Linked DNA regions of Natronosporangium hydrolyticum. The protein of the gene in region 2 interacts with the protein of the main gene of each other region in a pairwise test. Links are inferred from orthologs where the notes say so. Each region holds a gene or a part of one and is shown on either strand. Other genes may lie near its edges.

What was found. Proteins that work in one complex are often made in the same cells at the same time.
Region 1: the proteins of ndk (region 2) and JQS43_RS21420 interact in binary tests that used the Escherichia coli proteins (3 or more experiments, as listed by UniProt). The link is inferred for Natronosporangium hydrolyticum from one-to-one orthologs.

Annotation. Positions count from the first base shown.
Region 1 is NZ_CP070499.1:4,781,104-4,784,356, reverse strand. Bases 360-3,093 are described here. They hold JQS43_RS21420 (5-formyltetrahydrofolate cyclo-ligase), read right to left. Parts: upstream 2,188-3,093; coding sequence 1,531-2,187; downstream 360-1,530. Other genes in these bases: JQS43_RS21415 (GGDEF domain-containing protein), read left to right, coding at 2,287-3,093; JQS43_RS21425 (FmdB family zinc ribbon protein), read right to left, coding at 1,067-1,456; JQS43_RS21430 (hypothetical protein), read right to left, coding at 360-927. Also shown: JQS43_RS21435 (hypothetical protein), read right to left, coding at 1-106; more of JQS43_RS21430, read right to left, coding at 235-359; more of JQS43_RS21415, read left to right, coding at 3,094-3,253. UniProt on the Escherichia coli protein: Involved in the removal of 5-formyltetrahydrofolate.
Region 2 is NZ_CP070499.1:1,603,370-1,606,657, forward strand. What follows is about bases 312-3,080. They hold ndk (nucleoside-diphosphate kinase), read left to right. Parts: upstream 312-1,369; coding sequence 1,370-1,792; downstream 1,793-3,080. Other genes in these bases: JQS43_RS07140 (VOC family protein), read right to left, coding at 312-1,146; JQS43_RS07150 (carboxymuconolactone decarboxylase family protein), read right to left, coding at 1,832-2,356; JQS43_RS07155 (AAA family ATPase), read right to left, coding at 2,373-2,909; JQS43_RS07160 (dihydrofolate reductase family protein), read right to left, coding at 2,972-3,080. Outside these bases: more of JQS43_RS07140, read right to left, coding at 1-311; more of JQS43_RS07160, read right to left, coding at 3,081-3,288. UniProt on the Escherichia coli protein: Major role in the synthesis of nucleoside triphosphates other than ATP. The ATP gamma phosphate is transferred to the NDP beta phosphate via a ping-pong mechanism, using a phosphorylated active-site intermediate.

The DNA.
Region 1 (3,253 bases), 3.2 Mb from region 2 along the record:
TGTGGTCCTGCGGAGGCAGCGTTCGCGGCGGCGTCGGCTCGGCCACAACCGGTGGGCGCCACCCCGGCGGTGGCGGGCTGGTCGGCGGCGGCCCCGGGTAACTCACGCTGCTGACGTTACCGAACTCCGCCCCCCACCGCGCCGATCATGAGCGGGTTAGCCGACATCCCCGGCGAGTCTGTTGCCACGCTCAGGATCGGCGGGAGGGAGGGGTGGCCGCGGCGGCGGTTGGGGCTATGGGGGCAGCAGCACGGCGAGCGCGGCGGTCGCTGGGGTGGCCAGCACCGTACGGCTCTCCGCTGGGGTGACCGCCAGCAGCAACGCACCGGATGGCCGGTCGGTCGCGAGCACGATCGCGCCCGCCGCGAGCTCGACCGGAGCCGCCGATGGCGGCGGTGCGGGCAACGGCGATGGCGCGGTCGGGGATGGCGCCGGCGGCACCAGCTCGGGCGGCGTCTGCTCGGCCGGCGTCTGCTCGGCCGGTCGGAGTAAGGCGGTCTCGACCGAGAACAGGTCGACCCGATCACCGGGGCGGAGCAGGGCGAGGCTGGCCGGGTCGGCGAGCCGGACCGGCACCCCAACCCGGCCGCTCGGCACCGGCAGTCGACCCGGTGGCGCGTCCGGGTCGACCGCGCCGGCACCCGGGGGCTGTGGCCAGTGCACCGAACCAGGCTCCGGCCAACCCGCCGGGGCGGGTGCCGTCGCGGGCCTCGGCCCGGGCTGCTGGGTCGGGCTCGGGACGGTCGGCGACCCCGCCTCCCGGTCGCCGGAGCCGTCGCGCCCGCCGGTGTAGAGCACGGCGGCCGCGGTGAGCAGCAGCGCCGCGACCGCGACCAGCCGTGCCAGCGTGGCCCGCCGGGGCAGTCGCAGCCGGCCGACCGGTGCGAGCGAGTTCGCGCGCCGGGCACGCACGGGGGTGAAGGCCATGCTGCCGGAGGCTAGGAGCGCTCACCCGGCGACCGCAACCGGCCGCGGGCCGGACCTGTGGATAGCGACCCTAGCGAGGTGGTTGTGGAAAACCCGCCGGGGAAACGTGCCACTGGACCCGGCGCCGGGGACCCCCGGGTCAGCTGCTGGTGCTGGCTTTGGCCTTGTCTTTGCTGCCGCTGCCCGAGCTGGCCGCGGAGTCCTTGCCGCCGCTGCCCGAGGCACCGCTGCCCGAGCTGCTGCTGTCGGAGCTGCCGGTGGAGCTGGCGTCGCTCGACTTCCCGGCGCCCTCACTCTTGCCGGCGGCGTCCTTGCCCTCCGAACCGTTGCTGCCGCGCTTGCCATTCTCGGCGGCCCGGGAGTCGGTGCGGTAGAAGCCGGAGCCCTTGAAGACCACTCCGACCGAGCCGAACAGCTTGCGGAGCCGGCCCTGGCATTCGGGGCACTCCGTCAACGCCTCGTCGGAGAAGGACTGCACCGCCTCGAGCTGGTGGCTGCACGCGGTGCAGGCGTACTGGTAGGTCGGCACGGTAACCTCCATCGCGCTCTGACCCCGGCTGGCCGCCGGGTGCCCTAGAATCTAGCACTCAATCAATTGGAGTGCTAACAAGCGATCGGATCGGAGCCGCCCGTTGCCGTCCTCACCAGCCCGGACGCGGGGGTGACGGCCCCGGTGACCCGGGCGTCGTGCGGCTCGGCCGGCACCTCCGCCAGCAACTCCCCGTCGTGCAGCAGCGCCAACACCGGGACGCCGGCCGGCACCCGGGCCAGCGCCCGGTCGTAGGACCCGCCGCCGCGGCCCAACCGGACCCCGCGCTGATCCACCGCCACCGCCGGGACCAGCACCAGGTCGGCCTCGGCGACCGCGCCGCGGCCCAGCCGCGGCCCGACCGGCTCCCGCATCCCGCGGTGCCCCGCCGCCAACTGGCCCTCGTAGCGGGCCCAGGACAGGTCCAGGTCGGGCCGCAGCACCGGCAACAGCAACCGGCCGCCGGCCGGCTGGTCGGCCAGCGCCGCGAGCAGGACGTCGGGCAGGTCGGCCCCGCCCGGCTCCGCCCCGAACGGGGCGTACGCGGTGACCGTGAGCCCGCCCCGGGCCGGCGGGGGCAGCGCGGCGAGCACCTGGTGCAGCGTGGCCTGCACGGCGGCGGCCGCGGTCGCGCGCTCCCGGTCGGTCAGCTGGCGCCTTGCGGCGAGCAGCCGGGACCGCAGCGCCGCCTTCGACGTCGCATGATCGATTGGTTCGCCAGAATCCGACACCCGAAACGCCTGCGCACTCCCCACATCATTTGCCCCGCTGTGTAAGCATCGCATCCGAATGACTTTTTCGGTGACGAGGGAGCGGCAGGGGGCGGGCGAGTGACGCTGCGGATGCGCCTGACAGCGGCCTTCCTCGCAGTGGTGCTCGCGCCGATCCTGCTCGGCGCCGGCTTCGTCGGCTACACGGTCAACGCGGTCGGCGAGGAGCGGGCAGCGCACCAGCTTGAAGTCGCCGCCGGCGCGGTGCGCAGCTCGGTCGCCGGGCTGTGCCAGCAGTTGCGGACGGCCGCGCAGCTGGGCGCGGCGGCCTCGGCCGGGCAGCGCCAGGTGGTCGCGGAGGCGCTAGTGCGGGAAGGCCCGGTGACCGGGGTGCGGGTGCTCGCCAGCGACGGCTCGCCGATCACCCACGCCGGCCGGCCCCCGCTGCCGCGCTGGGCCGACTGCGACGCCCCGGCCGAGGCGGTCGGGCAGGAGCGGTTCCGGGCGCTCGCCGCCGCCGCCCCGTTGACCGGTCCGGACGACCCGGCGGGCGGCGAGGTGTGGGCGCTCGCCCACCTGGACCAGGAGCTGGTGGAACGGCTCGCCGCAGCGGCCGGGGTGGCGGTCACCATCCGTACCGCGGGCATCACCGGGCTGCTGACCACCGATGACACCGCCGGGTCCGCGGTGGCGGCGGCGTCATCGGCCGAGCCCGATGCGGTGACCGAGAGCGCCGACGGCCGCTGGGTGCGCCGGCTGGACCCGACCGCCGGGCAGCCGCTGTCGCTGGTGTTGAGCACCTCGGGCAGCTACCCGCCCACCTTCTATCCGTTACTGAGCGGGCTGGTGGTGCTCGCCGGCCTGGTCGCCGTGCTGGCGGCCTGGCGGCTGGGGCGCTCGACCACCCGACCGCTGACCGAGCTGGCGCACGCCGCCGACCGGGTGGCCGAGGGCGACCTGAGCGTCCGGGTGCCGGTTCGCACCACCGACGAGACCGGCCGGCTCGCCGCGACCTTCAACCGGATGACCCACCGGATGCAGCTGTACGTGCAGGCCTTGACCGCCAGCCGGGATCAGCTCCGCCGGC
Region 2 (3,288 bases):
GGAGCCGAGCACGATCGTGCCGGCGCCGTTGTCTACTTCGTAGAAGCCGAGCCGGTCCCGGTAGAAGTCGACGGAGCGGGTGAGGTCGCTGACGAGCAGGGTCATGCCGATCCCGTTGATGGCTCCGGCCGGACCGGGGTGGGCGCTCGGGTAGGTGGCGAGGATGTCGGCGCCGAGCCCGGTCGGTGGCGGAGCCGCGGTGCTGACCGGCGGACCGGTCGTCCCGCCGTTCGTGGTGCCGTTCGTGGCGGCGCCGGCAGCGTTACCGGCCATCGCCGCACCTGCGGTGGCGGCCGCGGCGCCGGCCGCCGGGGCGGGGGCGTGCGGCCGGGGCCGGGGGCTGGGCCGAGGACTGGGCCGGGGCCGCGGCACCGCTGCGGGGACCGCTTCGGGCCCGCCGGCCGGCGCCGGGGCGAGGTGGGCGACCTCGTCGGGTGGGGCGGCGACGTCGGCCCGGCCGTCGTCACCGGCTGCCGGCTCGACCGCGTCGGCCGGGTCGTCGGCGAGCGGGTTACTCCGGTCGAGTCGGCCCTCGTCGGCGGGGCTGGCCTCGGCCGGGGCGACTGACGTGGCGGTGGCGGGTTCGACGGTGGGGATCGGGTCGACTGTGGTGCGGTCGACCGGGGCGACCGGCTCGATCGGCCCGGTCGGCGGGTGGTCCAGGTCGAAGTCGATGACCGGTGACGGGTCGAGATGGGAGCCGGGCGGCACCGCGGGCGACGGCACCGGTTCGTCGGTGTGCCAGGCCGCCTCCACCGGGTGCTCCACGGGGACGAAGTCCCGCCACTGTACCCGGACATCGCGGATGTCGTCCGCGGCGACCTGGATCGGCACCCGCTGTCCCGGCTGCGGCCACTGTGCTACCGGAACCCGGGAGTCGTGCACCACCACCGTCTCTTCCGGCATGCCGGGGACGACCACCACCAGCTGCAGGGAGCAGCGGCCGATCCGCGCGTCGGCCGGTGGTTCGTTGACCTCCAGGACGCGGCCGACCCCCTGCAACCACTCTCGCGGCGTGCCCCGGAAGCCGATCACGACCCGGGTGGTCGCCGCCAGGACCATGATCGCGATACCCGTCACCAGCAACGACTGTCGGCCGTTGCCGACCCCGAAGCAGGCGACGAAAAGTCCGACAAAAATGCACATCCCAGCGATAATTCGGCGAACCGCGACTACACCCGGCCGTTTCCTCGCCACGGTTGCTTCCCTTCGGACGCGCGCCTGGACGCCCCTAGCCTAGTCGGCGAAGCCAGGTTCGGGCGGTTCGATACGCTGTCTGTGCCCAACAGTTCGCAAATCGCGGTCTGCGAGCCCCCGGTCGACCGGTGCTGACCAGGTCGTCGGAGTTCGCCCAGCAGAGGAGGCGCACGTGTCCACCGAGGGTGGCGAGCGGACGCTCGTTCTGGTCAAGCCCGATGCCGTGCGCCGCGGCCTGGTCGGTGAGGTGGTCGGTCGGTTCGAGCGGAAGGGCCTGCGGATCGAGGCCATGGTGCTGCGCCGGATGGACGGTGAACTCGCGGACCAGCACTACGCCGAGCACCTGACCAAGCCCTTCTACCCGCCGCTGCGCGAGTTCATGACCGGCGGTGAGCTGGTGGCCATGATCCTCGTCGGCGACAACGCGATCGCGGTGGTGCGGGCGATGTGCGGCGCCACCGACGGACGCAAGGCCGACCCCGGCACTATCCGAGGCGACTTCTCGCTGTCCAATCGCGAGAACCTGATCCACGCGTCCGACTCGGTGGAGAGCGCCAAGCGCGAGATCGCGCTCTGGTTCCCCGGCCACGGGTGATCCCCCAGCCGTAGCCGGGGGATCAGCCGTGGCGTCGGGTCAGCGTACCGGCGGCGCCACCCGGGTGGCGATGGCGATCCGGTTCCAGACGTTGATGGTCGCGATCGCCATGATCAGGTTGGCTGTCGCTTCCTCGGAGTAGTGCTCCCGCACCTTGGCCCAGGTCGCGTCGGTCACTCCGTGATCTCCGAGCCGGGTGACCTCGTCGGTGAGGGCGAGCGCGGCCCGTTCCCGGTCGGTGAAAAAGGGCGCCTCTCGCCAGGCGGCGACCGCGAAGAGTCGCTGCGTCGATTCGCCTGCGCTGAGCGCGTCGTGGCTGTGCATGTCCACACAGAATGCGCAACCGTTGATCATAGAGGCGCGCAGCTTCACCAGCTCCAGCAGCTGGTGTGCCACCGTGCTGCGGACGTACTTCTCCAGCTGGAACACCGCCTGGTACGCCTCGGGGACCACTTCTGCCATCGCCATCCGCTCGGTCATCTCATCCTCCGTTTTCGGGTCGGTCGCCAATCCGACGGCGCGGGCGGGGATGGTGTGACCGGCGCGGTGGGTGACCCGGGACACAGCCGCCACCCCCGACCTACCGGGCGACGACCGCCTCGCCCAGCCGGTGCGCCACCTGGGCGACGGTCTCCTCTGCGGAGAGCCCGGAGGTGTCCAGCCATAGCCCGACCCGCGGCATGTCCCGACGCAGCTCGGCGTAGAGGTGGCGCCACCGGTCGAGCACCTGTTTGTCTCGCTCGGCATCGCGTTGCTGCAGGGTCTCCAGGTCGGGGGAGAGCTGCACCAATCCGACCGGACGGGTGGTGAGCAGGGTCAGGTAGGTGTCCAGCACCGCCTGCGAGACCACCACGTCGTCGACGACCGGGGTGAACCCCGCCGCCGCGTACGAGTCGGCCAGCAGGCAGATGTTTTTTCGGCGGAGCAGGAGCTGGGCATTGGCCTCGTCGGTCGGCGTACCGTCCGGTCGTACTAGGCCGTTGATGATGAAGCCTTCGCCGATCTGGTCGCCCTCAAGATGCGCCGACCGGGGAAAGTGCTCGGCCAGCTTCCGGGCGATGGTCGTCTTTCCCGCTCCGGGCACCCCGGAGACCAGCACCACCTGCACGTCACCCATTATGGGCGAGTCAGCGGGTAATGGTGGCTGACCTCGGCGGAAAGCTACAGAGGCCGAGACAGTTAGCGCTCCCGGACCGCGTAGGTCAGGTGGGTGACCCGCTGCGTCGGCTCCGCGCGGATCGGCTCCAGGGCCAGGCGGCCAGCGTCCACGCCCTCGAAGAGGCGGATTCCGGAGCCGAACAGCATGGGTGAGAGCGCGATCGAGAACTCGTCGATCAGGCCGGCGTTCAGGTACTCCAGGATGGTTGCACCGCCGCCCGCGATGCGGACGTCTCGGTCGCCGGCGGCCTGGCGGGCCTGGTCGAGCGCGGACTCGATGCCGTCGTCGACGAAGTGGAAGGTGGTCCCACCCGGCCGTTCCCAGGAACCACGCCGTT